Regions from separate parts of the Acetobacter sp. P5B1 genome, predicted to be linked through region 2. Evidence: predicted binding sites of a transcription regulator. Region 2 holds the regulator's gene; the other holds the start of a gene.
The links. Region 2 encodes HrcA, which represses chaperone genes, less so after heat shock. Its sites were predicted from a motif close to GTTNGCACTCNCNNNNNGNGAGTGCNAAC; they were not measured.

Region 1 (14,969 bases), on a different contig from region 2:
AGAAATTTTCACAAATCGAGCCTGAATATCTCTTTTGGGCAACACAATAAGTGGCGTTCCGTCAACGCCTCCAATCATTTCATCGGCATCGTGAAGATAGATTGTTCTATATACTTTTCCATTGTCTGAAACAGAAATTTGGATTGTTTGCAAACGTTTTTTTATAGAATTACTTTCAGATAATGGAAATACTCTATTAAAAACTCTTATTTCGAAAATACTTTTCACTTCTGCCAAATCAACAGCCCACCATGGATTTTCTTCGAGATCTGTATGACAGCTAAAATGACCTGTAGGATTCCCTATCAATGCATTGGTAGCATCCGACACAACATTAGGGAAACAAGACCATTCACAAATAGAGCTTTGCGTCGCTTTTTTATGGGCACTTAATAAAATACCCTTGGGCTGCGATATAGGCAGCTTATGTATATCAACAGGGCGAGAATTGGTATCACACAATGCTAAATTCAGAAAATTCAAGGGGGTAAGATAACAAAAATCTTCTTTAACCTCTTTACTGCGAATATCATTAAGACAAAAATCTCTCCTCATTTTTACGTACATTTTTTGTAAATTTTTGTATGCTTCATACATATTGCGCAGCATACCTTTTTGAGATAACGCTTTTCTATTCCGATAAATATATGCTGGAAATGTTTCATCAACCTCTACATACTCTGCCAAATTCTCAAATTGGAAAATTCTCACGCCAATATCAATTTGCTGTTTCATCCTTCTTTTGTCTTGCATAAGAGAGGGCCATGGATCACCAGCATGCGCATACGATTGAAATTTTTTCTCAAGAAAATCTAAATCGCCAATATTCGTAAAATGCCACCCAGCATTTTTTTCTGCCTGTACTGGTATCTTATACTCATTAAGTTTTCGCCTAAAGTCATACCGTAAAAAAGTTAAAAGATATGGGGGAATATTCTTTAATATTAAACCTTGAAAATCTTTCACTTGTAAATCACGTATATTTTTTTGATTTCCGTCCTCAAGAAGCATAGAGAAATACTTTGCTTTTACAGCATAAGCACTATCCCAATTTGTCCTTTCACGCATATTAAAATAATATTGATACATATCCATAACGAAAAACGTTATGCCATCAAAATCTATTGCTTTTTTTACAGAATCGACTCTCGGTATTTCATCAACATCGGAGTGCATTATAAGGTCGTCCGGCTCAAATTTCCGAATTTCCTTCATCATTTCTTCACGCTGATATGCGTCAATTTCTGCCGCCGTCAATCCTTCAGGGAATTTTTCAATGGCTATATGAATTATTTTCTTTGCATATTTTGCATATTTTTTTTCATTTTTTAAAAAATTTAATTCTTTTTCTTTCCCTGTATAAGTGTACCTTGCCTCACATATAACAAAATAGTCGACAATTGGATCCAACTCTTCAAGTCGCATCTCAAGCAAGTCATATTCATTGAAAAATGAAAAACAGTCTATAACTTTTGGCATTACACTCTCGGACATTTTATTTTAAAATTAAGAAACCATACAACTTTTTTGAGACTTTGAAAAGATAGGCCACATAATCTCTCCACATTCTGAAAATTTTTTATGTATTTACTTAATTATTATACCATAATATTAACAATAAAAATCACTTGCAAGCCTGCTTAAGCTGGCTACTCCTCTACACTTGGAAAGCCCACGATTACTAACTAGGATTATTTAACGCATTCGAAACGGACTTCAGTAGAAAGACGCCTTGAAAGGCTAGGGCCTGCACAAGACATTATACAATCGTTTCTTTCGTTAGTATAGGCGTTTTCGACCGGATTCTTATGCCCCTACCAGAGCCTTATAGCCATTCAAAGCATCCGATAATTGATGCGGAGAACTTCACGGCACACAGATATGCCCTTACATGCATGTAAGCGATCTATATCGCCGCACCACTTACTTTCTACCTTAAAAAAATGATGCCTGTGCCTAGTAACCTAGTTCCTTGCAGCTTGCACTGCTCGTTGTCTCTGCTCCCTGTCCGAAGAGCAAAGGCCATCAGACAAGGATGGCACCGCCCTAGGAATTTGGACCAGAGATAATGTGTTTGCGAATGCACCAATCCCAAAACATCTTCATGTAGCTAAGGCGCGTTGCCACGGTCTTGGGATTCAGTCCCGCACTGTCGAGCAACCACTCCGAGAAACCGCCCAGCACCCTTGGTTCAAGGCTTTCCAGCCCTTTAGCTCTGAGAAGCTGCACCGAGTCTTTAATCGTGCCACCGACCCGCAGGCTTTCATGCTCTACCAGATACACAGAGAACTGCTTGATGGCCGTTTTATCCATCGGCAAAGCTGCCTTGCTAATGGTTCGGCCTCTCAGTTGCCCAGCGGTCCAGCAGTGGCCCCAGTGGCGTTGTGGTGCCGTCCACCACACCCATGACAGTCTTGAAATAGCGTGTGCCGTCAGCCGGTGAAGGCAGCTTCTCTGAGGCTTCCAGAACAAGATCGGTCACAGCGGACCTGACATGCTCACGCTCACTTTCAGGGGCACCCTCAGCAGCCTCACCGGGATTAAGACCTTCTGCCGGGTCATAGTCGTCTGAAGCCTGCTCAATCTGCTGACGATAGCGCAGACCTGCTTCTATCGCTTTCTCAGGTGTTGCCCAGTCTGGCTCCCAGTCGCCTGACAGTGGCTTCTTGCCGATAGCTTCCAGCCTACCATTCCCCTGACTGCGGAGGGCATCCAGAGCCGGACCTCGCCGCTTCACAGCTTCCTGCTTATCATGGGTCTGAAGAGACTTCAGGAACTCCTGCCGGATGCCAGACTTCGTTCCATCAGCCTGTCCGACATCCTGCCAGCGATCACGAGGAATGGAGAGCCGAGCGGACCACAGGCCACTGGCTGCACGTTTCAATCCAAACACTTCAGCGTCCCTCTTGGTCATAGAAGAACTACCGCAGGACCACCATCGACACGGTAGGTTGAGCAACCGAACTCTGCTTATACGTCATTGACTTCATTGGATTTGCCTCTGATGGCGGAAGGGGTGGGATTCGAACCCACGGTACGGTTACCCGCACGCCAGTTTTCAAGACTGGAGCCTTCAACCACTCGGCCACCCTTCCTGCATCAGATTGAAAGCCTTATAACTATGCTCGCGTTGCCTGTCCAGCGGGTGAAAATGGCTTTTGTCGGGGTTGTTTGTCTTCGCTCGGCTTGCTCTAAGGCGTTTGGAGTTGTAAAAGCCCGGTCCTTACATCCATCCATTCAGGGACGAGTTATGAAACAGCAGGCGAACCTGATCCGGGCCGGACAGGTCATCGAGCATGATGGCCGTCGCTGGACGGTGCTCAAACAGCAGATCATTACCCCCGGCAAGGGTGGCGCTTTCATTCAGGTGGAAATGCGCGACCTCAAGACGGGCAACAAAACCAACGAACGCTGGCGTACAGCTGACAGTGTCGAGCGCCTGATGACCGAGGACAAGGAATATCTGTATTCCTATACCGACGGTGAATCCCTCGTGCTGATGGACCCTGAAACGTTCGAGCAGACCATGATTCCGGTCGATCTGCTGGGTGATCAGGCACCGTTCCTGCAGGACAACATGACCATCAACATCCACCTTGTGGAAGGCGACCCGGTTGGGATCGATCTGCCGCCGCAGGTCACGCTGGAAGTTGTTGAGGCTGATCCGGTGGTCAAAGGCCAGACGGCCAGCTCCTCCTACAAGCCTGCCAAACTCTCCAATGGTGTAAAGACCATGGTGCCGCCCTTCATTGAAGCCGGTGAACGCATTGTCGTCCGGACTGAAGACGGCTCTTACGTCGAACGCGCCAAAGACTGATCTTCCGCATTACTCCAGACAGGACAAAACATAGTGGCCATGCGTCTTTCCCCCGTCATGATGGTGATGCAAACTGCCGCCCAGAAGGCAGCAAAGCGTCTCCTGCGCGATTTCAATGAAGTCGAGCAGCTTCAGGTAAGCATCAAGGGGCCGGGTGACTTTGTTTCTCAGGCAGACCTGCGTGCAGAACAGACCCTGCGTGAAGAGCTGGAACGGGCTCGCCCGGGCTATGCCTTCCTGATGGAGGAATCTGGAAAATCCGGTGGTGACAACTGGACGTGGCGCTGGATTGTGGACCCGCTGGACGGCACCACCAACTTCCTGCACGGCATTCCGCACTGGGCTATCTCCATTGGCCTCCAGCGCCGGCTGCCGGACGGCAAGATCGAACTGGCTGCCGCTCTGGTCTACAACCCGGCTGCTAACGAAATGTTCTGGGCGGAAAAAGGCACGGGCGCATTCCTCAACGAACGCCGCATCCGTGTCTCTGCCCGTCGTGACATGCAGGAAGCCGTTTTTGCAACCGGTATCCCGTTTGCAAAAGTGCCTGCCCGCCAGCGCCTGCCGTTTGCCCGCGTCATGGGGAACCTCATGCCGCGCGTTGCCGGTATCCGTCGCTTTGGCGCAGCCGCACTGGACCTCGCATGGGTCGCCGCTGGCCGGTACGAAGGCTACTGGGAATTCGGCATCAAGCCGTGGGATTGCGCTGCCGGTATCCTGATCCTGCGTGAAGCAGGTGGTCAGGTGACAGATCCGGCCGGGCTGGATCTGGATGACATGCCGGATGACGTCATGATCGTGGCAGGCAATGGCTACATGCACAGCAAGCTGCTGGAGATTGTAGCAGACAGCCTGAAAAACGCCTCCTAAAGTTTTCCAGAAGGGAGCCTGCTCAGCCTGAACTGGCTCCCTTTTTTAACACCCCCTAGCCACACACCGCAGATTGCGTAAGGTGGAACCTCCATGCAGGCGTCCTTCCCCTCTGCACACGACGCGCCCGCCGTTACGGCGCATCATCGTGGCTTCTCCCTTCTGACAGAAGACGGTGAGTTTCTTACACTCTCCGCATCAGAACTCTGCGCCCGGCTAAGCAGCATACCCTGCCCGCTGGTGGTTCACGCGCCTTCCGTTGCGCGCAAGCTGGACCTGCCGCCTCCCGGCCAGCCCTCCCCCTGGCTGGACCTGCTGGAGCTCTTCACCTTTGTCTACCCGGCTCGTACAGCAGCCCCGACACCACGTGGGCTGGCATTAGCACTCGGAGTAGAAGAGGACCGGATTGGCCGCGCCGAAGCGGACCTTCTCCCCTTACTCGTCGAGACCATGCTGGCGGAACTGGCCCGCCAGAAATCAGGGCCTTTTGGCGAGATGCTGGCCGCCCTGACCGTTCGGCTGGCACAGGCGGGATGGCCATGGGCTGGCACCGTAGCCGAAACATTGGGCCTGCCAGACAAGCTAGACGGCAAGGGCAATCTGCCAGAAGACGCTCTGCAACCGGGTGACGCCCTGCGCGTCTGGCGCGTTCTGCCTAAATGGGAAGATGTCGCCCCACGCCCGCCACCAGCCTCGCACCCCATTACCCCGGCAGAAGCCCGCACACGGCTGCGAACCTTGCTGGGCGAAGGCTCGGAAAGCCGGGCTGGTCAGGCTGATTTTGCCAGCGTTTCCACCGCGGCATTTGAACCCCGCACGCATCGCGGCAATCCTGCGGTGGTGCTGGCGGAAGCCGGAACAGGAACAGGCAAAACCCTTGGCTATATCGCCCCAGCCAGCGTCTGGGCGCAACGCAACGGCGGCAGCGTGTGGATCAGCACCTACACGCGCCATCTGCAACGCCAGATTGAACAGGAAACGCATCGGCTTTTCCCCGATGACGCGACGCGACGCCACCATATTGTACTGCGTAAAGGCCGGGAAAATTATCTCTGCCTGCTGAACATGGAAGAGGCCGTCAATAGTGCCGCCTCCCGCCCGGCAGGTGTGACCATCGCCCTTGCCATGCTGGCCCGCTGGACCCGCGCCACCGCAGATGGTGATCTGCTGGGAGGCGATCTGCCCGGCTGGTTTGGCGATCTGTATGGTCAGGGAAGCGTGTTTGGCGTTGCGGACCGGCGTGGCGAATGTATTCACGGGGCCTGCCCGCATTATCAGCGCTGCTTTGTGGAACACACCACCCGCCGGGCGCGGGAGGCAGATCTGGTCATTGCCAACCATGCCCTGGTCATGTCGCAGGCGGCGTATGCACAGGCGGCTATGGGCGACAATTCCGAAGAAACGGAAGAAGATGCCACCCCCTCCCGTTATATCTTTGACGAAGGCCATCATCTGGCCGACGCAGCCGATGGCGCGTTTTCTGCCGAACTCTCCGGGCTGGAAGCCGCCGAGCTTCGCCGCTGGCTGCTGGGGGCTGAAGGCCGTCGCTCCCGCGCCCGTGGCCTGAAACGACGACTGGATGATCTGGTGGTTGGGTTCCCCAAGCTGGAAGCCCCGCTGGATGCGGCCCTCATGGCGGCTCATGCCCTGCCCGCTCCCGGCTGGTCTGCCAGACTGGCGGATGCTGAGTCGTCCGAGACATCACCACCCGAGCCACCCCCGATTGATGACCCGGACGCGCTTTTTCCGCCACAGCCCATTCTTCCGGAACCGGTGCTGGAAAACCCGACCGAGAGCTTCCTCCGCCTCCTCCGCCAACAAGTGCTGGCACGCAGCGAGGACCGGCGGCAGACACATCAGTATGGGGCTCTGGAATGTGATCTGCATCCGCTTATCCCGGACCTTCCAGAATCCGGGCAAGCCTTGGCGCGTGCACTTAGCCGGATTGCTGAACCATTGCGCACACTTGCGGAGCGTCTACAGGCCCGCTTGCAGGATGATGCGGACTCTCTGGACAGCGTGACTCGTGGCCGCATTGAAGCCATGGTGCGCGGTCTCCGTCGGCGCGCCATCACGCGGCTGGATGCATGGATTTCCATGCTCGATGCTCTGGACCAGCCACCACCTGCCGATACCACGCCAACCCACATTCACTTCATCCGGCTGGACAGGCGGCAACAGCAGCGCCCCGGCGAACATGATGTCGGTCTCCACCGCCACTGGCTGGACCCGACCATTCCTTTTGCTGCTGTCATGGCTATGCCTGCGCAGGGGATGCTCATCACATCCGCCACGCTGCGCGATCAGTCAGACACGCCGCATGGACAGGATGAGCCGGAAAGCGAGGAAGCCGAGCGTGCGTGGGAAGCGGCAGAAGCCCGTACCGGAGCCAATCACTTCCCCTCTCCGGCCATTCGCGCCAGTCTGACCAGTCCGTTTGATTACGCGCGGCAGACGCGCACCTTCATTGTCACGGATGTGGACCACGCCAGCATTGCCGATCTGGCCGCAGCCTATCGCACTTTGTTTGAAGCCTCCGGCGGCGGCGGACTGGGCCTGTTTACCGCCATTTCCCGGTTACGCGGCGTGCATAGTCGCATCGCTCCAGCGCTGGAAGATCAGGGGCTCCCGCTTTATGCCCAGCATGTCGACGCAATGGATAACGCAACGCTGGTGGATATTTTCCGCACAGAGGAACATGCCTGCCTGCTGGGCACGGATGCCATGCGCGACGGGGTAGACGTTCCGGGCAATGCCCTGCGTCTGGTTGTGTTTGAGCGGGTGCCGTGGCCGCGTCCGGACATTCTGCACAGAGAACGCCGTATTCACCTCTCAGGAGGTGACACCACGGGATATGATGACCGCATTGCGCGCCTGCGGTTGCGGCAGGCATTTGGACGGCTCATCAGAAGCCAGTCAGATAAAGGTGTCTTTGTGCTGCTGGATCGTCGCACGCCGTCTCGCCTGCTGTCAGCGTTCCCCCCCGGAGCGGAAGTCAGGCGTCTGGGGCTGGCAGATGTAGCGCGGGAAATCAGAGCATTTTTGTAAAATCGCGCAGTCCGGCTGCCAGCTGGACCCCAATAAGCAGACCAAACAGGCAGACCAAAACGCACGTCCGGGCTTTGTGGCCCTTCGTCTTAAGCCGACTTAGATCGGCTTAAGTTCAGTCGCAGCAACTTTACCACGCTCGGTCACGAGTTCGTATGAGACTTTCTCGTTCTCATTCAGACCACGCAGACCAGCAGCCTGCACAGCTGTGATATGAACGAAGACATCCTTGCCCCCATCGTCAGGTGCGATGAAACCAAAGCCTTTAGTGGCATTAAACCATTTAACTGTACCGGTCGGCATAGGCGGGTAACTTTCCCTGATATCTCCTACCGGACAACCATATGACCGGTTACAGGATGTACTTATCGGGTCACGAAGATGCGGTCTTGTCAATCAAAATACCCTCTGCCGGTGCTCTGTGTCCGGCGTGAGACCGCAGATGCGCTTCCAGAAAGGCAACACTGCGCTTCTGCGCCAGTTCGTAGGCATCCAGATCAAACGAAGCCCGCTGTGAGCAGCCAAAGCCGTGCCCTGCTCCGTCATACATATAAATTTCAATCTCAGGATGAGCGGAGCGAATGGTACTCACATCTGTGTGTGGAATGGTGGTGTCGGCTTCACCAAAATGAAGCTGAACAGGGCAGCGTGGAGTCTCATTAATACGTGCTGCAATGCCGGCGCCATACCAGCCGACGGCAACCGCGAAACTGTTAGTCTGGGAGGCCGCTTCCCACGCCAGCAGGCCACCCCAGCAATAGCCGAGAATGCCAACCTTTGCGGTATTCAGCGCAGCCGAGGCAGCCTCCAGATCCAGCAGCGTTTCCGCCAGCGGAATACGGCTACGCAGCGCCAGACCAGTCTGAATATCAGCTTTTTCGTAGCCCAGCTCCACACCCGGCTCGGCACGGTCAAACAATGCAGGGGCAATAACGTGGAAACCATGCTCGGCAAATGTGTCGCACACATGCCGGATATGGCTGTTCACGCCAAAAATTTCCTGCACCACAACCAGTGCATAGGGCATGTCGGCATGGCCAGCTTCATAGGCTGAAAATTCGTGCCCATCCGCAGCCTTAAGTGTGATGATTTGTCCCATGGTGCGACTCCCTGTGAGTGAAAATTAAAGGTTGAAGAAAGTTTTCCACATTTCTTGACTCAGGAGGAGGACAAACCTATCTCCTGTTTTGGCACTCCCGGGGTGGGAGTGCTAACGCAACGCGGCGTTTATTACGCGCGGTAGATGCAGGTGGTGTCGCTTCCTGACAAGGGCGCCACCGCAGCAAAAAAGAATGTGGAGCGATCCATAATGACGAAGTTTCGTCCTTTACACGACCGAGTAGTCGTTCGTCGTCTCGCAAGCGAAGAGAAGACGGTTGGCGGCATTATCATCCCTGACACGGCAAAAGAAAAGCCGATGGAAGGCGAAGTCGTTTCCGCAGGTCCTGGCGCTCGTAATGAGCAGGGGCAGGTTGTGGCGCTTGATGTCAAGGCCGGTGACCGCGTTCTGTTCGGCAAATGGTCCGGCACGGAAGTGAAGATCGACGGCGAAGAGCTGCTGATCATGAAAGAAAGCGACATTCTGGGCGTGATTTCCGCCTGAGTGTGACGCGCTGATCCGCTTTTCGACCTTATAAACTGATCTCTCACAGGAGAATTTGATATGGCTGCCAAAGACGTAAAGTTTGGTGGTGACGCTCGCCAGCGTATGCTGCGTGGCGTTGACATCCTTGCTGACGCTGTAAAAGTGACGCTGGGCCCCAAAGGCCGCAACGTTGTGCTCGATAAAAGCTTCGGCGCACCGCGCATCACCAAAGACGGTGTGTCTGTTGCCAAAGAAATCGAACTGGCTGACAAGTTCGAAAACATGGGCGCACAGATGCTGCGCGAAGTGGCCTCCAAAACCAACGATATCGCTGGTGACGGCACGACCACGGCAACCGTTCTGGCTCAGGCTATCGTTCGCGAAGGCCACAAGGCTGTTGCTGCTGGCATGAACCCGATGGACCTCAAGCGCGGCATCGACAAAGCTGTCACGGCCGTTGTTGAGGAACTGAAGAAGAACACCAAGAAGATCACCACCCCGGCAGAAACCGCTCAGGTCGGTACGATCTCCGCTAACGGTGAAGCCGAAATCGGCCAGATGATCTCCGAAGCCATGCAGAAAGTGGGCTCCGAGGGCGTCATCACGGTTGAAGAAGCCAAGCACTTCCAGACCGAACTGGACGTGGTTGAAGGCATGCAGTTCGACCGTGGCTACATCTCCCCCTACTTCGTGACCAACACGGAGAAGATGACGGCTGATCTGGAAAACCCCTACATCCTGATCCATGAAAAGAAGCTATCTTCTCTTCAGCCGATCCTGCCGCTGCTTGAATCTGTTGTGCAGTCCGGCCGTCCACTGCTGATCATTGCAGAAGACGTGGATGGTGAAGCTCTGGCAACGCTGGTTGTCAACAAGCTGCGCGGTGGCCTGAAAATTGCTGCTGTTAAGGCTCCGGGCTTTGGTGACCGTCGTAAAGCCATGCTGGAAGATATCGCTATCCTGACCGGTGGTCAGGTCATCAGCGAAGACCTCGGCATCAAGCTCGAAACCGTCACACTGCCCATGCTCGGCACGGCTAAAAAAGTCCGTATCGACAAAGAAAACACGACCATCGTTGATGGCGCTGGCAAGTCCGAAGAAATCAAGGGCCGTTGCAAGCAGATCCGTGCGCAGATCGAGGAAACCTCCTCTGACTACGACCGTGAAAAGCTGCAGGAACGTCTGGCCAAACTGGCTGGTGGCGTTGCCGTGATCCGCGTTGGCGGCTCCACGGAAATTGAAGTCAAGGAACGCAAAGACCGCGTTGACGACGCTCTGCACGCAACCCGCGCTGCCGTCGAAGAAGGCATTGTTCCGGGTGGTGGCACGGCTCTGGCTCGCGCTTCTGCCAACCTGTCTCACCTGCACTACCACAATGACGATCAGCGCGTTGGTGGCGACATCATCCGCAAGGCTCTGCAGGCTCCCCTGCGCCAGATCGCTCACAATGCTGGTGAAGATGGTGCGGTTATCGCCAACAAGGTGCTGGAATCCAAAGAATACGCCTTTGGCTTCGACGCACAGGCTGGCGAATACAAAAACCTGGTTGACGCCGGTATCATCGACCCGACCAAGGTCGTCCGCACGGCTCTGCAGGACGCAGCTTCTGTTGCTGGCCTGCTGATCACCACGGAAGCCATGGTTGCAGAACGCCCTGAAAAGAAAGCCGCTCCGGCTGGCGGCCCTGACATGGGCGGTATGGGTGGTATGGACTTCTAAGTCCTCCATACGGATTGAGTGGTCGAAAGCTGATTCAGTCAGCTTTCGATTTCACGAAAATCATCAAAAGAGCGGATGTGACACTATGTCGCATTCGCTCTTTTTGTTTCATGCAATTTTAATTTAATATCCGTGCCGATAAAAAAAATCTTGAGCTGCGCACATGGTAAATTACGCTATGGATAGGTATACTTGCTCTAGAATGAGGTGAGACTTACCTCCCAACACTTCCAAAACCGTCTTGTGGACACTCCGTCCAAAGAGATTGTTATTACAAGCAGGTTAAGTAAAAATGATTGAAACAAAAAATTTCCAAGGACCTCCTAAAAACATTTCCCCTCCCCTTACTGAGGGAATATGGTCATTTGGTCCTGTTGGTGGTTTTTTTCTAAGTGAGTCACTTATACTTAGCCCTAATGGAACAATAGATGGCTATTACCACCATAATGAACGTTCCTGGCGCATAGAAAATTATCGTCTCCTTATTTTAGGAGAAGATGGCACTCTGATGTGGCGTTCTATTGAAGCATTTAGAGATCCTGAAGGGCTCATAAATATAATCTTGGAACACCCTGCTGCTCCTGATACACGATTTATTCTGAAACAAAATCGACCTCAGGCAGCCCCTGAATCGCTCCCTCAGGCAGTAGTAGAACCTTCTCCATTACCTGAGCCTGTGTCTGCAGCAGTGCCCGCAGGTCTGTCCGATGCTGAATTCCTGTTCCCATCTGACCTTGAAGTCACAAACGTAAAAATCGGGAAAGTGCTGCTGGTAGGCTCCTGCCTAACCGCGCTTTACCATGAGCAGCTTCAGGCACGGCACCCTGAAACGACATTTGATTATATCCCTTATAATTTCGTCAGTGTTCTTCCTGAAGCTCCGCCCTCCCCTGTCTCGGACTACGATTTTCAGTATCTGCAAATCCCACTACGCTCCGTATTGAGCGACCGCGTTATCTGGGGTTTTCGTTTTAACGAGGAAGGCTTCACCAAGACCATCCTGCAGGACGCTTACAGCATCATTGATGCCATGCTTTCCAGCGCGATGATCTACAATGAGCGACATGGCCTGCTGACATTCGTCTCCAATTTCATTGTGCCGCAGATGAGCACAGCGTCCAGCATGTATGAACGCGGCAGCAACAATGATCTGCCGACGATCGTTCAGAGACTGAATGACTATCTGAACGAGAAAGTCGCCAGCTATAAAAATGCTTATCTTTTGAATGTTGACGCTGTCGCATCAACAATTGGCAAGCGTTATATTCTGGACGACCTCGTTTATTTCTATTCGCATGGTGCTGTGACCTATCAGGATTGGGATGATTTTGGCTCCATTGCCAGAAACGAACCCATTCCTCCGCTGGAAACAGTTTATCCTGTCAAAAAAGATGCGTTCCTTGACGCTATTTTTCGTCAGATGGTCACGGCCTACCGGACCACAAAGCAGGTAGATCAGGTCAAGGCGGTTGTGTTCGATCTGGATAACACGCTGTGGCGTGGTCAGATTGCCGAACATTATCGCCCGGAAGCACAGCCCTGGCCCCGCACTGATGGCTGGCCGCTCGGAATCTGGGAAGCCATTCACTATCTGCGAGCCCGCGGCATCCTTGTCGCAATCTGCTCTAAAAATGACTATGACTACGTTAAGAACAGATGGGATGATGTCATTGAGCCCAAGCTGATTTCTCTGGACGATTTCTCGTCGGTCAAAATCAACTGGACATCCAAGGCTCAGAACATTTCTGAAATCTGCAAAGAGTTCAACATAAAGCCAAAGAGCGTGGTTTTTGTTGATGACAATCCTGTAGAACGTGCCGCTGTTGCGTCTGCTCTGCCGGATGTCAGGGTTATCGGCGGTAATCCGTATCTGACACGTCGTATTCTCCTGTGGTCTGCTGAGACTCAGATCGCACGCATGACAGAAGAATCTGGCAAACGTGAAGAAATGATCCGCGGCCAGATTGAGCGTGAAGAAACCCGTTCCACCATGGACAGGTCAGAATTCCTTGCGTCTCTTCACTGCGAGGTCTCGTTCATCAACATCACCAGTACAGATCAGCCTGAATTTGGTCGCGCACTGGAACTGACCAACAAGACCAATCAGTTCAACACCAACGGCCAACGCTGGTCTTTTGAAAATATTGCAGATTTTCTGAAGACTGGCGGGAAAATTCTTGCATTCAAAGTCAAAGACAAATTCACCGAATACGGTCTTGTTGGCGTCCTTTACCTGAAAGTTACCGAAATCACGCAATACGTGATGAGTTGCCGTGTGCTGGGGATGGAAGTGGAAGAGTTTGTTGTGGCAGAAGCGGTCAGGCTCCTACGCGCCGCCCATACAGGCGAAACAGACATCACGGCCACTATCAAAGAAACGCCTGATAACACCCCCTGCCGGGAAGTTTATCTGCGTGCAGGCTTCCGGGAAATTGCGCCGCAAGATGGTGTCAGGCAATTCATTCTGGATGGTGACGAAGTGCCAATGCTGCCACTTCACATCAAGAAGGCCTGATATAAAAATCCCCCGTATCCTCAAAGATACGGGGGATTTTTCTTAGATAATGTAATCAATCGGTGGAAGCATCTGATCCATGCTTAACGCTGGCATGCCAGAATGCCTGGTTCCCACCTTCCGTGCAGGATTGCCGACCACCGTTGTGAAGGGAGGCACCGATTCCAAAACGATTGAACCAGCACCTATTTTAGCCCCTTCCCCAACTTCAATATTTCCCAGTACCTTAGCGCCTGCACCGATCAACACCCCGCGCCGCACTTTGGGATGACGGTCCCCGGAATGCTTTCCCGTCCCGCCCAAAGTAACTTCCTGCAGGATGGAGACATCGTCCTCAATGATAGACGTCTCCCCCACCACAATGCCTGTTCCGTGATCAAAGAGAATACGACGCCCAAGGCGCGCCGCCGGATGAATATCCACCCCAAAAAGCTCTGAGCCACGACTCTGCAAATGCAAAGCTAAATGCCGCCGCCCCGCACGCCAGAGCCAGTGCGCAACCCGATAGCTCTGGACCGCATGAAAACCTTTGAAAAACAAAAATGGCGTCACGTAATCCGGGCAGGCGGGATCACGCTCACGAATGGCCACCATATCAGCTGCGGCAGCACAGACGATTTCTGGCTGTGCGTCAAAACTCTCTTTCACCAATTCCGCCAAGGCATCCGCAGCAACAGACCTATCGCCCAGCTTCCGCCCCAGCAAAGCCGCCAGCGCCGAAGCAAAATCTGCGTGGCTTCGTATTCCGGTAGCCAGTAATCCCCTTACCAGCGGGTCATGACAGACACACGCCTGCTCCACCATTTCCTGCCATAGGAGCTCCAGCTTAGGTGAACACAGACTGAATTCGTCAAAATGGCTGGAAAGGATAGAAGACACGTGCGGCCTGTTCATACGCAGGTCCTTTCGTTCAGAAAGCAGCTGATTTTCGCGGGTGTCGTTCCGCTTTAAAGCCCCATGGCATGCTTTACAAAGGCCTTTCTCAGCTTGGGGAGACGGTGAACACCAGCAATCCCCACATCCCGAGCCAGTCGGATCAGAGGGTTATCATTGCTAAACAGCCTATCCAGCGCATCCGTCGCTGCGAGCATAAGCATATTGGCGGGCCGACAACGCGCCTGATAGCGCGCCAACAGAGCCGGTGCCCCCAGATCTTCGCCTTTGGCATAAGCCGTCAGCAAAATATCACTGAGGGCGATAATATCCCTAAAGCCCAGATTGAGTCCCTGCCCTGCAATCGGATGAATACCGTGCGCAGCATCCCCAACCAGCAACAACCGTGTATCCGTATACCGCTGAGCATATTGAGCAGAGAGAGGATAAACCCAACGGCGACCAACAGGGGTCACTTTGCCGAGCCGGTTACTGCCCATACGCCGCTCGACTTCGCGGGCGAACATATCATCGGGCAGATC
Region 2 (16,328 bases):
AGATAGGAGAGATGCTGTGAAAAATCTTGCCGGACTGATGAAGCAGGCCACTCAGATGCAGGCCAAAATGGAAGCCATGCAGAGCTCGCTGGAAGCCATGAACATTGAAGGCTCCGCAGGTGCGGGCATGGTGAAAGTTGTGCTGAGCGGCAAGGGCGACATGCGCTCCATCCAGATCGATCCCAAGCTGGCTGACCCGGCAGAAATGGAAATGCTGCAGGACCTGATTATGGCGGCCTGTGCCGATGCCCGCACCAAGCTGGATGCAACAGCAGCGGAAGAAATGCAGAAAGTCACCGGCGGCCTGAACCTGCCGGCTGGTATGAAACTGCCGTTCTGACCAGACGGAGCGCGGCATGGGCGGGCATGAAATAGAGCAGCTGATCAGGCTTTTGGGGCGGTTGCCGGGCTTTGGCCCGCGCTCTGCACGCCGCATTGCCCTGTTTTTGCTGCGTGACCCGCAGGCGCGCCTTGTGCCGCTGGCCCGTGCGCTTGAGCGTGCGGGAGAGGCCGTAAAAACCTGTTCCACCTGCGGCAATCTGGACACGGTTGACCCCTGCCATATCTGCACGGACCCCTTGCGGGACCCGAGCGTGGTGTGTGTGGTGGAAACGGTGGGAGACCTCTGGGCGCTGGAGCGCGCGGGAGTGCACCGTGGCGTGTATCAGGTGCTGGGGGGCACGCTTTCCCCTCTGGCCGGGATCGGCCCGGAAGATCTGAATATCAGCCCGCTGCTGGAGCGGCTGGAGCTGGGCAGCGTGCGGGAAGTCATTCTCGCCCTTGGCGCGACAGTAGAGGGAGCGACAACCATGCACTGGCTGATGGATAAACTGGCTTTTTACGAGGGTGTGACCGTAAGTCGCGTGGCGCAGGGTATGCCAGTGGGTGGTGCGCTGGATGTGCTGGATGATGGCACGCTGGCCGCAGCCCTTGGCGCACGGAGGCCAGCATGAACGCGCCTGAGTCCAATGCTTTTGTGCCGCTGAGCGTTTTCCCCATTTCCCCCGCTATGCCGCGCCGTGCTCTGGTGACGGGCGGCAAAGCGCGTCTGGGGCGGGCTATTGTGCTGGCTCTGGCTGAGGCCGGGTTTGATGTCGCTATCCATTACCGGGGAGACCGGGATGGGGCAGAAGAAACGCTGAAAGCTGTCGAGGCCCGTGGGCGCAAAGGCTGCCTGCTGCAAGGCGATCTGGCGCGGGAGGAAGAGGTGACCCCGCTGATCCCCGGTGCCATGGAGGCTCTGGGCGGCCCGCTGGGTGTGCTGGTGAATAACGCCTCCACTTTTGAGCGTGATGAGTGGGACAACACCACGCGGGAGAGCTGGGTGGGGCATATGAAGCCCAACCTGCGCGCCCCGTTTGTGCTGATGCAGGCCTTTGCCAAAGCCCTTCCGGCTCAGGCGGAGGGGATGATTCTGAACATGCTGGATGAGCGCGTGTGGTCTCTCACGCCGCATTTCATCAGCTATACTGTTTCCAAAAGCGCCTTGTGGACGTTGACGCAAACCATGGCGCTGGCGCTGGCGCCTAAAAAAATCCGGGTGAATGCCGTCGGCCCCGGCCCGGCGTTGCCCAGCCCGCGCCAGACCGAAGAGCAGTTTGCAAAGCAATGCGCCTCGGTGCCGCTGGGGCATGGGACCTCACCGGAGGAAGTGGCGCGGGCGGCGCTGGCCCTGCTGGCCCTGCCGTCTGTCACCGGTCAGATGCTGGCGCTGGACGGCGGGCAGCATCTGCAATGGTCACCGGCTCTCCCGCCCGGTGCGGTGCTGGAAGAATAGGACACATGACAATTTTTGCTCCCTGGGCGGACCAGCCGCCGTTGCGCCATCTGTTTTTGAAAAACATGGTGCTGGATGCCCATATCGGCGTGTTCCCGCACGAGCAGGGGGTCACGCAGCGTATTCGCGTGTCCGTCTCCTTCGGTGTGGTGGACAGGAATGATCTGGAAGTCGGCGCAGACGACCTGAGTCGCACGGTTTCTTACGAGGACGTCGTGCTGCTGGTGCGTCGTATTGTGCAGGAGGGTCATGTGCAGTTGGTGGAAACGCTGGCTGAGCGCATTGCCGCAGGTGTGCTGGCGGATACCCGCGTGCGCGTTGTGCGTGTGCTGATTGAAAAGCTGGATGTGTTTGAAGAAATTGAAGCCGTGGGCGTGGAAATAGAACGCCGCGCGTAAAAGCCGGGCACAAAAAAAGCCCGGCAGAAGCGGGCTTTTAAAGGTACATCACGATAGCGTGATGTCTGGCTGAGCAGGGGCCGGGGAATGCCCGACGCCCTGAGGCCAATCAGGAATCGTGTTCGTCCGAATCCGTGCTGACGTCGATGTCAGAGCTGATGTCATCATCATCATCGTCCAGATCGGACGTGTCTTCCATCACATCATCGCCATCGGTATCGGCATCTGTGTCGATATCGATATCTTCATCTTCTTTCTTGGCCGGAGCCGGTGTGTCTGCATGCGGTGTCAGACTGTCCGTGCTGCGACGCAGGCGGGAGACGAGTTCCGGCTGTTCCGTGCCACATTTCGGGCAAACGGCGGGAGACCTGTGCAGGTCATAGAAGCGGGCACCGCAGGACACGCAGACGCGTTTGGTGCCGAGATCGGGCTGGGACATCTTGCTACCTGTCGATCCTGGTCAGACATTGGGACAAAGCGTGTCCCGGAAAAGGACGATTCCCTTCAAACCGCGGCGCGGAAGGAAAACGATCCAGACGTATTAAGGCGAGGCCACATGCCATTGCACAGGTGTCCTGTCAAACCCTGAAGCACCGGTTACGCATATTTTTACGCAAAAAAGACGCCGTTTTCCCGCGTGCCGGATTGACTTACGGCAGGACAAGCCGGAATGAAATGACCATGACACAGCCTTCTGCTTCCCCCTCCAGCGCTCTGCGTGTTTCCCGCCCAGCTTCGTCCCTCAGCGGCAAAATTGCCGTGCCGGGTGACAAATCCATCAGCCACCGCGCCCTGATGTTTGCAGCGCTTGCCAAAGGCGAGACGCGCATTGTGGGCCTGCTGGAAGGCGAGGATGTGCTGCGCACTGCTGCCGCCATGCGGGCGCTTGGCGCAAAAATCTCCCGGGAAGACGATGGCCGCTGGCATGTGCATGGCTGCGGTCTGGGGGAATTGCAGGAACCCGCAGATGTGCTGGACATGGGCAATTCCGGCACGGCGGCGCGTCTGCTGTCCGGCCTGCTGGCCAGCCACGGCATTATGTCCGTCATGACCGGGGATGCCAGTCTCCGCCGCCGCCCGATGAAGCGCGTGATGGACCCGCTGGCAGGCACAGGGGCGACGTTCCTTGCGCGGGAAGGCGGGCGTCTGCCGCTGGCCATTCAGGGTAACGCGCAGCCGGCACCACTGTCCTACCGTCTGCCGGTGGCGTCCGCGCAGGTGAAATCCGCAGTTCTGCTGGCGGGCCTGAATGCGGAAGGTGTGACGCAGGTGGAAGAGCCTGTGCCGACCCGTGACCATACGGAAAACATGCTGCGCCACTTTGGCGCGCACGTCACGGTGGACGAAACGCCGGACGGTGGGCGCATTATCCGGCTGGAAGGCAAGCCGCGTCTGGTGGCGCGGGATGTAACTGTGCCGGGTGACCCGTCTTCTGCCGCTTTTGTGCTGGTGGCGGCCCTGCTGGTGCCGGGGTCTGATGTGTTGATTTCCAATGTGGGGCTGAACCTGCTCCGCACCGGCCTGTTCACCACCTTGCGGGAAATGGGCGGGCGTCTGGATATTCTGGATGAGCGCACGGAGGGTGGCGAGCCGGTGGGTGACCTGCATGTGCGGGCCTCCTCGCTTCAGGCCGTGGATGTCCCGGCAGATCGTGCACCGTCCATGATTGATGAATACCCCATTCTCGCCGTGGCTGCGGCGTATGCCTCGGGCATTTCCCGCCTGCGTGGGCTTGCTGAACTGCGAGTGAAGGAAAGCGACCGTCTGGCCTCCACCGTAGCGCTGCTGGAAAATAATGGCGTGCGCACCCGCATTGATGGCGATGACCTGATTATCCATGGCACTGGCGGCCATATTCCCGGCGGCGGTCTGGTGGAAACCCATATGGACCATCGTCTGGCCATGAGTGCCTCTGTGTTGGGACTGGTGACGGAAAAGCCGGTGGATATTGATGATACCGCGTTTATTGACACCAGCTTCCCCGGTTATTTCACACTGATGAACAGCCTTGGTGCAGGGTTTTCAGCATGATGCGCGGCGGTCCGGTTCTTGCGGTTGATGGCCCGGCAGCGGCAGGTAAAGGCACGCTGGCCAAGCGTCTGGCCGCAGAACTGAACCTGCCTTATCTGGATACAGGCCTGCTCTATCGGGCTGTGGGGCGTCTGGTGCTGGATGCCGGGCAGGACCCGGCAGCTCCGGCTGAAGAGTTTGCCCGCACGCTGAAGGCGGAAGATACCCAGCGTAAAGACCTGCGCACGCAGGAAGTAGCTCGTGCCGCCAGTCAGGTTGCATCCCAGCCCGCAGTGCGTAGTGCACTGGTGGAAACGCAGCGTCGGTTTGCGCAGGCGCGTGGCGGGGTGCTGGATGGGCGGGATATTGGCACGGCCATTTTCCCGGATGCGGATGTCAAACTGTTCATCACGGCCTCTCCGGCTACGCGGGCGCTCCGCCGCTTTTTGCAGTTGGGGGAAGACCCGAAGACGGAGGGTGCGGAGGCACGTCTGGCCGAGATGGCAGCGGCTTTAAAAGCAAGGGATGCCGCAGACGCCGGGCGCGAAGCGGCCCCCATGCAGGTGGCAGCAGATGCGGTTGTGATTGAGACAGACACACTCAGCGCGGATGCCGTTCTGGCTGAAGCGCTGCGGGTTGTGCGGGAGCGACTCGACACCCACGCAGGCTGAGGTCTTGCGAGGGCTGCAAAAAGAAGTTCTCACGAAATCAATAATTTTACCGCTATCCCCCATCAAAATCCGCCGGATTGTGTTGACAAGCCGCCGGTGGTGGGTGTCTCTGCCCTCAGATGCCTGTTGTTTGCAGCGGGTTTCCTTTTCAGTCAGGGTCGCGGGAACCAGACGGGCCAGAGGGTCCGTTCCCTTTTCCGCGGCAAGTCGTGCTGCCGGCAGGCGGTGCGCAGGAAGTGTCGGCTGTATTTTTCGGGCCGATGCAGGATTTACAGTTACACATGGCTTCAGCCGCAACCCCGGCCACGGATCATTTCCGTGGCGAAGATTTTGCTTCCCTTCTTGACGAGACCCTCGGCCGCGATACCGGCTTTGACGGGTCCGTTGTGCGTGGGCGCATTGTCCGCCTGACCGACGAATTCGCGATTGTCGATGTTGGTCTGAAGAGCGAAGGCCGCGTTTCCCTGCGCGAATTTGCTCCTCAGGGTGTCACACCCGATGTCAAACCGGGTGACGTTGTTGAGCTGTATGTTGAGCGTTACGAAGACCGTGACGGCAGCATCGTGCTCTCTCGTGAAAAAGCCCGCCGTGAAGAAGCCTGGACGAACCTTGAAAAAGCGTTCGAAGCAAACCAGCGCGTCAACGGCACCATCTATGGCCGCGTTAAAGGTGGCTTCACGGTTGATCTGGGTGGCGCCATGGCGTTCCTGCCCGGCAGCCAGGTTGATATCCGCCCCGTGCGTGACGTCAGCCCGCTGATGGGTGTTCCGCAGCCGTTCCAGATCCTGAAAATGGATCGTGCACGTGGCAACATCGTTGTCTCCCGTCGTGCCGTTCTGGAAGAAACCCGCGCAGAACAGCGCAGCGAACTGATCCAGGGCCTGACTGAAGGCATGATCCTGGACGGCGTTGTGAAGAACATCACCGATTACGGTGCGTTCGTTGACCTCGGCGGCGTTGACGGCCTGCTGCATGTGACCGACATCGCATGGAAGCGCATCAACCACCCGTCTGAAGCTCTGCAGATCGGCCAGCCGGTACGTGTGCAGGTTATCCGCTTCAACCCGGATACGCAGCGCATCTCCCTGGGCATGAAGCAGCTTGAAGCTGATCCGTGGGAAAATGTTGCCCTGAAGTACCCGCCGGGTGCGCGTTACACGGGCCGCGTGACCAACATCACCGATTACGGCGCATTTGTTGAGCTGGAGCCGGGCGTTGAAGGTCTGGTGCACGTTTCCGAAATGTCCTGGACGAAGAAGAACGTCCATCCGGGCAAGATCGTTGCTACTTCTCAGGAAGTCGACGTGATGGTTCTGGATGTGGACAGCGCGAAGCGCCGCATCTCTCTGGGCCTCAAGCAGGTTCAGCGCAACCCGTGGGAGCAGTTCGCGGAAGAGCACAAAATCGGCTCCACCGTAGAAGGCGAAATCCGCAACATCACCGAGTTCGGTCTGTTTGTTGGTCTGTCTGCAGACATCGACGGCATGGTTCACATGTCCGACCTGTCCTGGGACGAAACCGGCGAAGAAGCCATGAAGCACTACGAAAAGGGCCAGGTTGTCAAAGCCAAGGTTCTGGACGTGGATGTCGAGAAAGAACGTATCTCTCTCGGTATCAAGCAGCTTCAGGAAGATCCGGCAGCTGACGTTCTGACGAGCGTTCAGAAAGGTGCCATCGTGACCTGCACCGTCACCGCAGTTCAGTCCAACGGGATTGAAGTGAAGGTTGACGACGTTCTGACCGGCTTCATCCGTCGTGCTGAACTGGCCCGTGACAAGGCTGAGCAGCGTCCGGAACGCTTTGCGGTTGGTGAACGCGTTGATGCGAAGGTGGTCTCTGTTGACCGTGCCGCTCGCAAGCTCGCGCTGACCATCAAAGGTCGCGAAGTTGAAGAAGACAAGCAGGCTATCAACGAATACGGCTCATCCGACAGCGGTGCGTCTCTCGGTGATATTCTGGGTGCGGCAATTCGTCGTCGTAACACGGATAGCTAAGACTTCTGGACCTGAGGACGGGGCGGCCTTCTGGCCCGCTTCGCCTGATGGAAGAGTGTTAAAGCAAGCCTCGAAAAAGGCGGTGTCGGAAACGACACCGCCTTTTTTGTGTTCTGCTGCCGGGGAGTGCTCATCCTCGGATTTGTGACTAGCGGGCACAGAAGACGGGGTTGTCTGGTTGGGGCGTGCATGAGAGCGTGGACCACCCTTCAGGCAGGAGTGATGCTTCCATGACGTCTCGCCCGTTTTCTGGCTCTTCGCTTCCCTCTTCTTCCCTGGCGCTTTCGGCCCGGAGTCCGACGCGGGACGCACAAAGCGCTGTGGGAAGAGAGTTGGATGGCGGAAAGAACTCTGGGTTGGAGCGGTCAGGAGGCTCTGAAATGGCAGTGCAGGGTGAGGGGCGGCCTCTCAGACGCAGGCGGCTTTTACAGTCTATGATGCTGGGTGGCTGCGCTCTTCCTGTTGCGGCAGGTCTGCTCCGCCCGTCTGCGGCGCGGGCTGCGCAGGAGGCAGAGAGCGGTGGCGGTACGCCAACAACCGGCGTGAATGGTGATCAGGGTTATGAACCTGCCGGGTCCTTTGAAATTGTCGCGGATTTTTACGGTCCGGGTCCCTCCGGCGTGGTGGTGACGGATTCCGGGCGCATTTTTGTGGGCTTTCCGCGCCATGCGGTGAACCATAAAGGGGCAACGCTGGGCGAACTGGTGCAGGGGCGTGTTGTGCCCTGGCCAGGCGCTGACCTCAGCCTGCCCTCAGCGGCGGCCCCGGCAGACCGGCTGATGTCGATCCATGGCATGACGATGGACACGCAAGGCCGGGTCTGGGCGATTGATGATGGCAAACTGGCTGGCCAGCCCTTGCAGCCGGGGGCGGCGAAACTGGTTTGCTTTGACCCGCAAACCAACCGGCTCGTGCATAAAATTGTGCTGACTTCTCCGGCTCTGCTGCCAGACAGCCACATGAATGATTTGCGCGTGGACCTGACGCACGGGCAGGCAGGCACAGCCTATGTGACCGATAGCTCCTTTGGGCACAGTCCTGCGCTGGTGGTGGTGGATATTGCCTCAGGGCGTCAGCGCCGTGTGTTGGCGACGCATCCCTCCACGCAGGCGGAGCCGGGGTTCATGGCGGTCGTGGAAGGAGTGCCGCTGGTCTATACCCCGGGCAAGCCGCTGCGCTTTGTGGTTGGCGGGGCGGATGGCGTCACGCTCAGCCCGAACAGTGACCGCCTGTTTTACGCACCTCTTACCAGCCGTCGGCTGTATAGCCTGCCCACCGCTTTGCTGGCCGATCCGACTGTGAGTGAGGCCGCGCTGGCGGCAGCCGTCAAAGATGAAGGGGAGAAGGGCACAGCCGACGGGCTGGCGACCGATGCGCAGGGGCGGATTTACACGACCAATTTTGAGCAGGATTGTATCTTGCGGCGCAATACGGATGGTTCATTTGACCTGATGGTGCATGACCCGCGTATTCTCTCGCCTGATGGGATTTTCTGCACCAAAACGCATGTTTATTGCACCCTAGGGCAATGGAACCGTCTGGCCAGCTTTAACGGTGGGCAGGACAAAAGAAAGCCGCCCTACCACCTGATCCGTTTCCCGATTGAGCCCATCCCGTCGTATAATACAGAACAGAAAATCTGATTTCTTCCGATCAGTTCATCTGTTTGCAGTTTTGACTATGCCGGCTTTCAGAAATTCATTCCCGTGCCGCTTTGTTGTGCGGCTTACAGCGCGGACATGTGCAGGTAGAGAAGCTCAAGAAAATCTGCCAGAGATTTCAGGGGTTTTTTCTGTTCAAGGCAGTCTTTTGCAAAAAGGAGCGCTGCCTTCTGGCGTGTTGTGCGGGTTGGCTGGTCGGTCAGGACAGAGAAATCTGCAACATGCGCGTAGCCAATGCTGCGGCGGATGATTTCAGCAGCACAGAATCCTGCCATATCCTGAAAAACATTTTGGATAAAAAGAGACTTTTCAAAATTCTGTGTCGATTTGTCTGTGGTCGCGTAATAGAGGGTTGAACGATCCTCTGCCCATTCTCTCTCTTGCCACAAGGCAAGGAAGCGTTTTTTGAAACTTGTCCAGAAGGTCTGGATCATATCCAGATGCAGAGCCTGCCCGGCACGATCGGATGTGGCGAAAAGACTGAGAATAAGATTGCCGACAAACAGTCCCGCATCAAACCCGATCGGCCCGTAGGTGGCAAATTCCCCGTCAATAATCCGGGTATCAGTGCCCGTCGTCATGATGGAGCCTGTATGCAGGTCCCCATGCAGCAGAGCCTGCGGAGTGCATAAAAAGCGCAGACGGAGACTATCAATACGGGCTTGCACTGCCGGACTGGTGCGCAGGGCGGCAACAATCGGGGTGAGTTGCGGGTCTGCCCAGTGATTGCGTGGGTGGTCGTGGTACGGGTCCGTCAGAACCAGATCGACCGTAATGCGGGTCAGGGTCTGGTTGCGGGCAAAACAGATCTGCCGGTCCATAATTCGTTCAAACGGTTCCGCCAGCAGGGATGTCGCGAACGTGCTGCGGGCGACAAAATCGCCAACCTGCGCCGCAACAGCAGGGTGATAATGTCCGGCCATCATGGCGGTTCGCATCACCGTATGTCCGGACAGGCTGGGGACAATCAGAATGAACTGCTCAGGGTCAAAATGCAGACACTCTGTGGTCAGGTCTGGCACATGTGGAAAGACGGCGCGCAGATAGGCGGCTTCAAAAAACGTACGGTCCAGCGGCATTTTCCAGGCCGGGTCAACCCGCACATGCGGCAACGCCTGTTTGAGACAAACACCGCCATCTGGACCTTCTGCCACAAACACCATGTTGAGGTTGCCATCACTGACTTCCCACACGCGCCATTCGGCTGGTGTGCCGCCAAGGCGCGCTGCAATAGGGGGGAGGGAGGCAATAACCGTCCGGACGCCTTCAAGGTCCAGAGTGGTGTAGGGAGAAGCCTGCTGCAATTCTGGCGTCGTCATGATGACTCTGTTTTTCCGGGCTTAGTCATGCCGTGTGGGTGAAGGCTGCCCACACAGCAAAGGAAACGCACGGACAGGGCGTGTCACCCCGTCCGCAAAACACCTTAATCCAGACAGGCCTGTTTGAAAGCCTTAAACGCGTGCGCGCGGTGGCTGATGGCGTTTTTCTCGGCTTCTTCCATTTCGGCAAAGGTCCGGCTTTCCCCCGTGGGGGTAAAAATCGGGTCATAGCCATGGCCTTTTTCACCGCGCGGTGGCCAGGTGATGCTGCCATCCACACGGCCTTCAAAGCTGCGGGTGGTGCCGTCTGGCCAGGCAAGGCACAGTACGCAGATAAACCACGCATCGCGCTCGTCCGAGCCAATGCCTTCTTCAATGCGCGCCATGGCGGCAGGGAAGTCCTTGTTCGGGCCAGCCCAGCGGGCGGAGTAAATGCCCGGAGCACCGCCGAGTGCGCTGACGCACAGGCCGGAATCATCCGCCAGAGCGGGCAGGCCGGTGGCTTTGGCCGCAGCCAGAGCCTTAAGCGCCGCATTGCCGGCAAACGTGGTGGCGGTTTCTTCCGGTTCTGGCAGATTGAGGTCCCCGGCAGACAGCACGGTGACTCCAAAATCCGCCAGCAGCGTGGAAAACTCTGCCAGCTTGCCGGCATTATGGCTGGCCAGAACCAGTTTGCTGCCAGCCTCCAGTTTGCCGTGCGTCATGTTAGCGGTTCTCCGCCGTTTCAACGGCCAGTGTCTGGGCGTCAAACAGAACGGACACGCCGGTGCGGGCCAGAGCAAACAGCTCGTTGAAGGCATCTTCCGTGAAAGGTGCCTCTTCCGCGGTGCCCTGAATTTCCACAATGCGGCGGTCAGCGGTCAGCACGAAATTGGTGTCGGCTGCGGCGGCGCTGTCTTCTTCGTAATCCAGATCCAGCACCGGGCCGGCTTTGGTCAGACCGCAGGACACGGCAGCAACCTGCCCGCGCAGCGGCATGTGGCTCAGTACGTTTTTGGCCACCAGCTGGCCAAGGGCCAGACGCAGGGCGACCCACGCGCCGGTAATGGAGGCGCAGCGCGTGCCGCCATCAGCGTTCAGCACGTCACAATCCAGCGTGATGCTCATTTCACCCAGAGCAGCCAGATCCACGACGGAGCGCAGGGAGCGGCCAATAAGGCGCTGGATTTCCTGCGTGCGGCCAGACTGCTTGCCCTTGGCGGCTTCACGGTTGCCACGGGTGTGGGTGGCGCGGGGCAGCATGCCGTATTCTGCCGTGACCCAGCCGGTGCCTTTGCCGCGCAGGAAGGGCGGAACCCGACTTTCAACACTGGCGACGCAGAGAACTTCCGTCCCCCCGACGCGGATCAGCGCCGAGCCTTCCGCGTGGCGGGCAAAGCCGGTTTCAATGGTGACGGGGCGCATCTGGTTGGGCTGGCGGCCGGAGGGACGCATGGGAAGCTCCTTAAGAAAGATTATTCTCTGCACATAAAGTGCTTTTGGCGGGAGCGAAACCATGGAGCTGTTTCATTGTTTTTCTTGTCATGCAGGGCGGAGATGCGCAGAAGCAGAAGAGTCCTGTTGTGAAGGAGGAGCCTGACCCTCATGAAACGTGGTCTGCGACCTGCAAAACCCGTTCTGCCGCCGGGGCTGGATTCCCGGTCCGCCACCATTCTGCGTGAAATTGTGGAGGAATATGTGGCCAGTGGGGAGCCTGTGGGCTCCCGCACGCTGTCCCGTCGGCTCGGGTTGCCGTTGTCTCCGGCCACCATTCGCAATGTCATGGCGTCTCTGACCGAAGCAGGCTTGCTGTTTTCTCCTCATACGTCCGCCGGACGCCTGCCGACGGAAGCCGGTTTGCGCCTGTTTGTGGATGGTTTGTTGCAGTTTGGCAGCCTCTCGGAAGAGGAATGCCGTGCCATCGGGCAGTCGCTGGAAGCGCGGGGGCGGTCCTTGCAGGATACGCTAACGGAAGCATCCTCCCTGTTGTCCGGCATGTCTGATGCGGCCGGGCTGGTGATTGCGCCAAAAGGGGAGGGTGGCGTCAAACATATTGAATTTGTGGCGTTGGGCGGAAACCGGGCGCTGGTTGTGCTGGTGGGCACGGATGGGCATGTGGAAAATCGGGTGATTGAAACGCCCGTTGGCATGCCGCCCTCTGCACTGGTGGAGGCCGCAAACTATCTGAATGCTCACACGATTGGGGCGACCCTCCCGGACCTGCGGGAGCGGGTCGGGGCGGATATTGCCGAAAATCGCAGCGCTTTGGATCAGCTGACAGCCGACGTGGTGGAAAGCGGTCTGGCGATCTGGGGGGGCGGCGGAGACGAACGCGGCGGCACCCTGATTATTCGCGGGCAGGGCAAATTACTGTCGGATGTGGATGGGCAGGAGCGACTGCTGGCCATTCAGGCCTTGTTTGACCGGCTGGAGCGGCAGGAAACCATGCTGCGTCTGCTGGAATTAGCGGAACATTCAGAAGGTGTGCGTATCTTTATTGGTGCGGAAAGCGGGCTGTTTGGCGGCACCGGCATGTCCATGGTCGTGGCCCCGGCCCGGAATGAGGCCAACAGGATTGTCGGCGCGATTGGTGTCATTGGCCCCACACGCATCAATTACGGTCGGATTGTCCCGGTTGTGGATTATACGGCGCGTTTTTTGGGTGAAATGCTCGGTTAAGGGCAAAATTCGCCATCATCTGGTCAGGAAGAGCGACGAGACTGGAGACGACAGCGCATGAGAATGGTAAAGGGACCTGCATGACAAGAACTCCGTCTTCTGGTGAACCCGGGTCTTCTTCCAATAATAATGAGGGAAGAGACGCATCTTCCCGACATGGTCCCGCATGGCGCAGGCCGCGTTTCCGCCAGTGGCGGGGGCTGCTTGGTACCGTCGCGGCTCTGGCGCTGGTGGGTACCACGGGGGCGGTCGTCCTCATCTGGACCCAGTACGAAGGGATTGTGGCCGATCTGCCAACGGTTGAAGGGCTGCGCACCTATCAGCCGCCGGTGATGAGCCGCCTTTATGCGTCGGATGACCGGCTGATTGCCGAACTGGCGGATGAGCGCCGCGTGTTTGTGCCCTCCAGCGCCATCCCGGACCGGGTGAAGAACGCCTTTATTGCTGCGGAAGACCAGAAGTTCTGGACCCACAAGGGCGTGGACCCCATGGCCATTGCCCGTGCTGGTCTGACGGATCTGACGCGCGGCAAGGGACGCAGGCCGATTGGTGCGTCCACCATCACGCAGCAGGTGGCGCGTGTCATGCTGCTGGGCAGTAATGCAGTCTCCATGAAGCGAAAGGCCAAGGAAGCCTTCCTCGCCATGCGGATTGAGCAGGTTCTGCCCAAGGAAAAGATTCTCGAAATCTATCTGAATGAAATCTATCTGGGCAGCGGTGCTTACGGGATTGGCGCTGCGGCGCAGACCTACTTCAATAAACCGCTGGATCAGCTGGATGATGCGGAAGCGGCCTTCCTGGGTGCGCTGCCCAAATCGCCCACCAATTACAATCCGGTTCGTTTCCCTGAGGCCGCCCGTGGCCGGCGGAACTGGGTGCTGGAGCGTATGGCGGAAACCGGCTCGCTGACGCATGAAGCAGCACGCGCTGCCGAGGCTGAACCGCTGATCCCGCATACGTTTGTGCGCCCCGGTCCGGCCCCCGGCTCCGAATGGTTTGCTGAGGAAGTGCGCCGCCAGCTGCTGGAAAAATACGGTCAGGACATGACCATGCAGGGCGGGCTGGATGTGCATACCAGTCTGGACCCCGCCCTTCAGCTGACAGCGCAGACTGTGCTGCGTCAGGGGCTGATGGCGTATGACCGTGCGCATGGTGGCTGGCGTGGGCCGGTGAAGCACCTGCAAACCGTCAATGCCTCTTCGTCTCAGGAAGAATGGGTTGCTGCCCTGAATGCGGAAGCTGTGCCGCTGGGCATGCTGGACCAGTGGCGTCTGGCCGTCGTGCTGGACCCGGCGCATGGTCGTGTTGGCTGGCTGGAAGGTGCTGTTGTGCGCCGTGGAGCCGCCATGCAGGGTGGCACACCGCAGACGGGTGCGATTCAGGATCGTGATTTGGCGTGGACCCGGCGTTTCAGGCTGCTGAAAGCGGGCGATCTGGTGATGATCGAACCGCAGGCCGGAAGCAGCCGCGTGGCCTTGATGCAGGTGCCGCATGTAGAAGGCGCCGTGGTGACGCTGAATGCACGCACCGGGCGTGTTATGGCGCTGGTGGGCGGCTGGTCGTTCCAGACCTCGCAGTTTGATCGTGCCACGCAGGCGCTGCGTCAGCCCGGTTCGTCCTTCAAACCGTTTGTGTATTTGCAGGCCATGGAGCAGGGCATTTCGCCCTCGCAGTCGTTTGATGATTCGCCGGTGTCTTATGGCACCTGGCACCCGAACAACTACGAGAAAGATTTCTGGGGGCCGACCTCTCTGCATGACGCCCTGCGGGAATCCCGCAATCTGGTGACCATCCGTCTGGCAGCCCATATCGGCATCAAGAACGTGGCGGATCTGGCGACCCGAATCGGGCTGGTGGATTCCATGCCGCACGTGCTGCCCGCAGCGCTGGGGGCCGTGGAAACCACAGTGCTGAAGGAAGCAGGAGCCTACGCTTCCCTTGCGGCAGGTGGCCGGAAAGTCACTCCTACCCTGATTGATGATGTGCAGGACCGTGAAGGCCATGTGATCTGGCGGCCGGAGGGCATTTCTCTGGTGTCCGCGTCTGCGCAGACAGGGGATGCTGCGGCCACGCCGCCCGTACCCGGCCAGCCTTCGGATGCCGATGCCATCTTCCCTGATGCGCCCAAGGGGCAGGACGCAGGCAAGGTTCCCGCACCGGCCGCAGCGCCTGTGCAGGATAATGCCGTCAAGATCATCATGCCGGGGCAGGATGAGATTCCGGAAGTGCAGGATAATCGCCCGCGTGTGGCCTCGGAGCAGAGCGCATTCCAGATTACGACCATGCTGCAGGACGTCATCCGGCGTGGAACCGGCGTGCAGGCCGGGAAGGGGATTGATAACCCCGTGGCTGGCAAAACCGGCACCAGCCAGAACTTTAATGACGCATGGTTTGCAGGTTATTCGCCTGATCTGGTGACGGTGGTGTGGATCGGATTTGATACGCCGGAGTCACTGGGTAAGAACGAAACCGGCGGGGCTATTGCCGGGCCGATCTGGAACAAGGTGATGAAAACAGCACTCGAAGGTCGGTCGAAGCTGGATTTTGCCGCGCCGGAGGGTGTCACGCTGGTGCGGTATGATACGGGTCGTGGTGTGGCGATTGATGCCTTTAAACCGGGCCAGATTCCGGGTGTGAGCGTCAGTCTGGCGGATAATGGGGCCTCTCACGAGTTGACGGCGGCGGATACGGGTGCGGAAAACATGCCGGATTCGGAAAGTGATATGGCGGCCGGTGCCGGTCAGTCTGGCACAGGCGCCGCCAGCCCCGGTCAGACTGCAACACCGGGTGCAGCAAAAGCGCCCCCTGCCGCGTCCGGGGGTGACATTGGCATGGGCGGCCTTTATTGAGGCCGTTCACACGTGAGAATTTTATAAAGACCTGATGGAGAGACGGCCCGATGTCGGCTGAGACAGAAGCCCTTAATGACCAGATCAAGCAGTCGGTGGCACTGCTGAGGAGGCATCTTTAACTGGGATGTCGCCCAGGCCCGACTTGCCGAACTGAACAACCGGGCCGAAGACCCGGATTTGTGGAATGATTCCGACGCCGCCCAGAAGCTGATGCGTGAACGCACCCTGCTGGCCGGGCAGGTGGAAGGCGTGCAGAAGCTGGAAACCAGCGTGCAGGACGCCTGTGAGCTGGTGGAAATGGCGGAAGCCGAAGGGGATGCGGAGATTGTGGCGGAAGCTACAGCAGCCCTGAAGGCTCTGGCGGAAGAAGCCAAACGCCGTGAGACCGAAAGCCTGTTGTCTGGCGAAGCGGATAGCAATGACTGCTATCTGGAAGTCAACGCCGGTGCCGGCGGGACGGAAGCGCAGGACTGGGCAGAAATGATGCTGCGCATGTACACCCGCTGGGCGGAAGCTCATGGGTACAAAGTTACGCTGATGGAAAGCTCGGAAGGTGAACAGGCCGGGTTGAAGTCCGCCACCATTCTGGTTTCCGGCCCGAATGCCTACGGCTGGCTGAAAACCGAGGCCGGGGTGCATCGTCTGGTGCGTATCTCCCCGTTTGATGCCGCGGCACGCCGCCAGACGTCCTTTGCATCCGTCTGGGTCTATCCGGTGATTGACGATTCGATTGAGATCGAAGTGAACGATTCCGACCTTAAGGTCGATACGTTCCGCGCTTCTGGCGCGGGTGGTCAGCACGTTAACAAGACCGATTCGGCCATTCGTATTACCCATATGCCCACGGGCATTGTGGTGGCGTGTCAGACCGACCGTTCCCAGCATCGCAACCGTGCAACGGCTATGCAGATGCTGCGGGCCCGTTTGTATGAGGCGGAACTGCAAAAGCGTGAGGCCGCTGCGGCTGCTACGGAAGCGGCCAAGACAG

Region 1: groES (co-chaperone GroES) is a predicted target of HrcA. The motif match lies at 8,922-8,950, and genes of this name have one in related genera.

What each region holds. Positions count from the first base shown of each region.
Region 1 covers NZ_JACRVS010000037.1:1,979-16,947, reverse strand. The annotation lists gene KP703_RS14170 (discoidin domain-containing protein) at 1-1,479, opposite strand, end outside; gene KP703_RS14165 (hypothetical protein) at 2,047-2,313, opposite strand; gene KP703_RS14160 (hypothetical protein) at 2,330-2,914, opposite strand; tRNA gene KP703_RS14155 (tRNA-Ser) at 3,006-3,095, opposite strand; gene efp (elongation factor P) at 3,251-3,817, shown strand; gene KP703_RS14145 (inositol monophosphatase family protein) at 3,857-4,687, shown strand; gene KP703_RS14140 (ATP-dependent DNA helicase) at 4,781-7,735, shown strand; gene KP703_RS14135 (cold-shock protein) at 7,835-8,038, opposite strand; gene KP703_RS14130 (dienelactone hydrolase family protein) at 8,109-8,834, opposite strand; gene groES (co-chaperone GroES) at 9,045-9,338, shown strand; gene groL (chaperonin GroEL) at 9,399-11,039, shown strand; gene KP703_RS14115 (HAD family hydrolase) at 11,332-13,554, shown strand; gene cysE (serine O-acetyltransferase) at 13,597-14,358, opposite strand; gene KP703_RS14105 (UbiH/UbiF/VisC/COQ6 family ubiquinone biosynthesis hydroxylase) at 14,502-14,969, opposite strand, start outside.
Region 2 covers NZ_JACRVS010000003.1:174,943-191,270, forward strand. The annotation lists gene KP703_RS03555 (YbaB/EbfC family nucleoid-associated protein) at 17-340, shown strand; gene recR (recombination mediator RecR) at 357-953, shown strand; gene KP703_RS03565 (SDR family oxidoreductase) at 977-1,777, shown strand; gene folB (dihydroneopterin aldolase) at 1,783-2,175, shown strand; gene KP703_RS03575 (TIGR02300 family protein) at 2,285-2,614, opposite strand; gene aroA (3-phosphoshikimate 1-carboxyvinyltransferase) at 2,851-4,206, shown strand; gene KP703_RS03585 (d(CMP) kinase) at 4,203-4,856, shown strand; gene rpsA (30S ribosomal protein S1) at 5,138-6,850, shown strand; gene KP703_RS03595 (L-dopachrome tautomerase-related protein) at 7,285-8,493, shown strand; gene mtnK (S-methyl-5-thioribose kinase) at 8,577-9,830, opposite strand; gene rdgB (RdgB/HAM1 family non-canonical purine NTP pyrophosphatase) at 9,935-10,534, opposite strand; gene rph (ribonuclease PH) at 10,536-11,264, opposite strand; gene hrcA (heat-inducible transcriptional repressor HrcA) at 11,415-12,488, shown strand; gene KP703_RS03620 (penicillin-binding protein 1A) at 12,569-15,337, shown strand; one part of gene prfB (peptide chain release factor 2) at 15,388-15,456, shown strand; one part of gene prfB (peptide chain release factor 2) at 15,458-16,328, shown strand, end outside.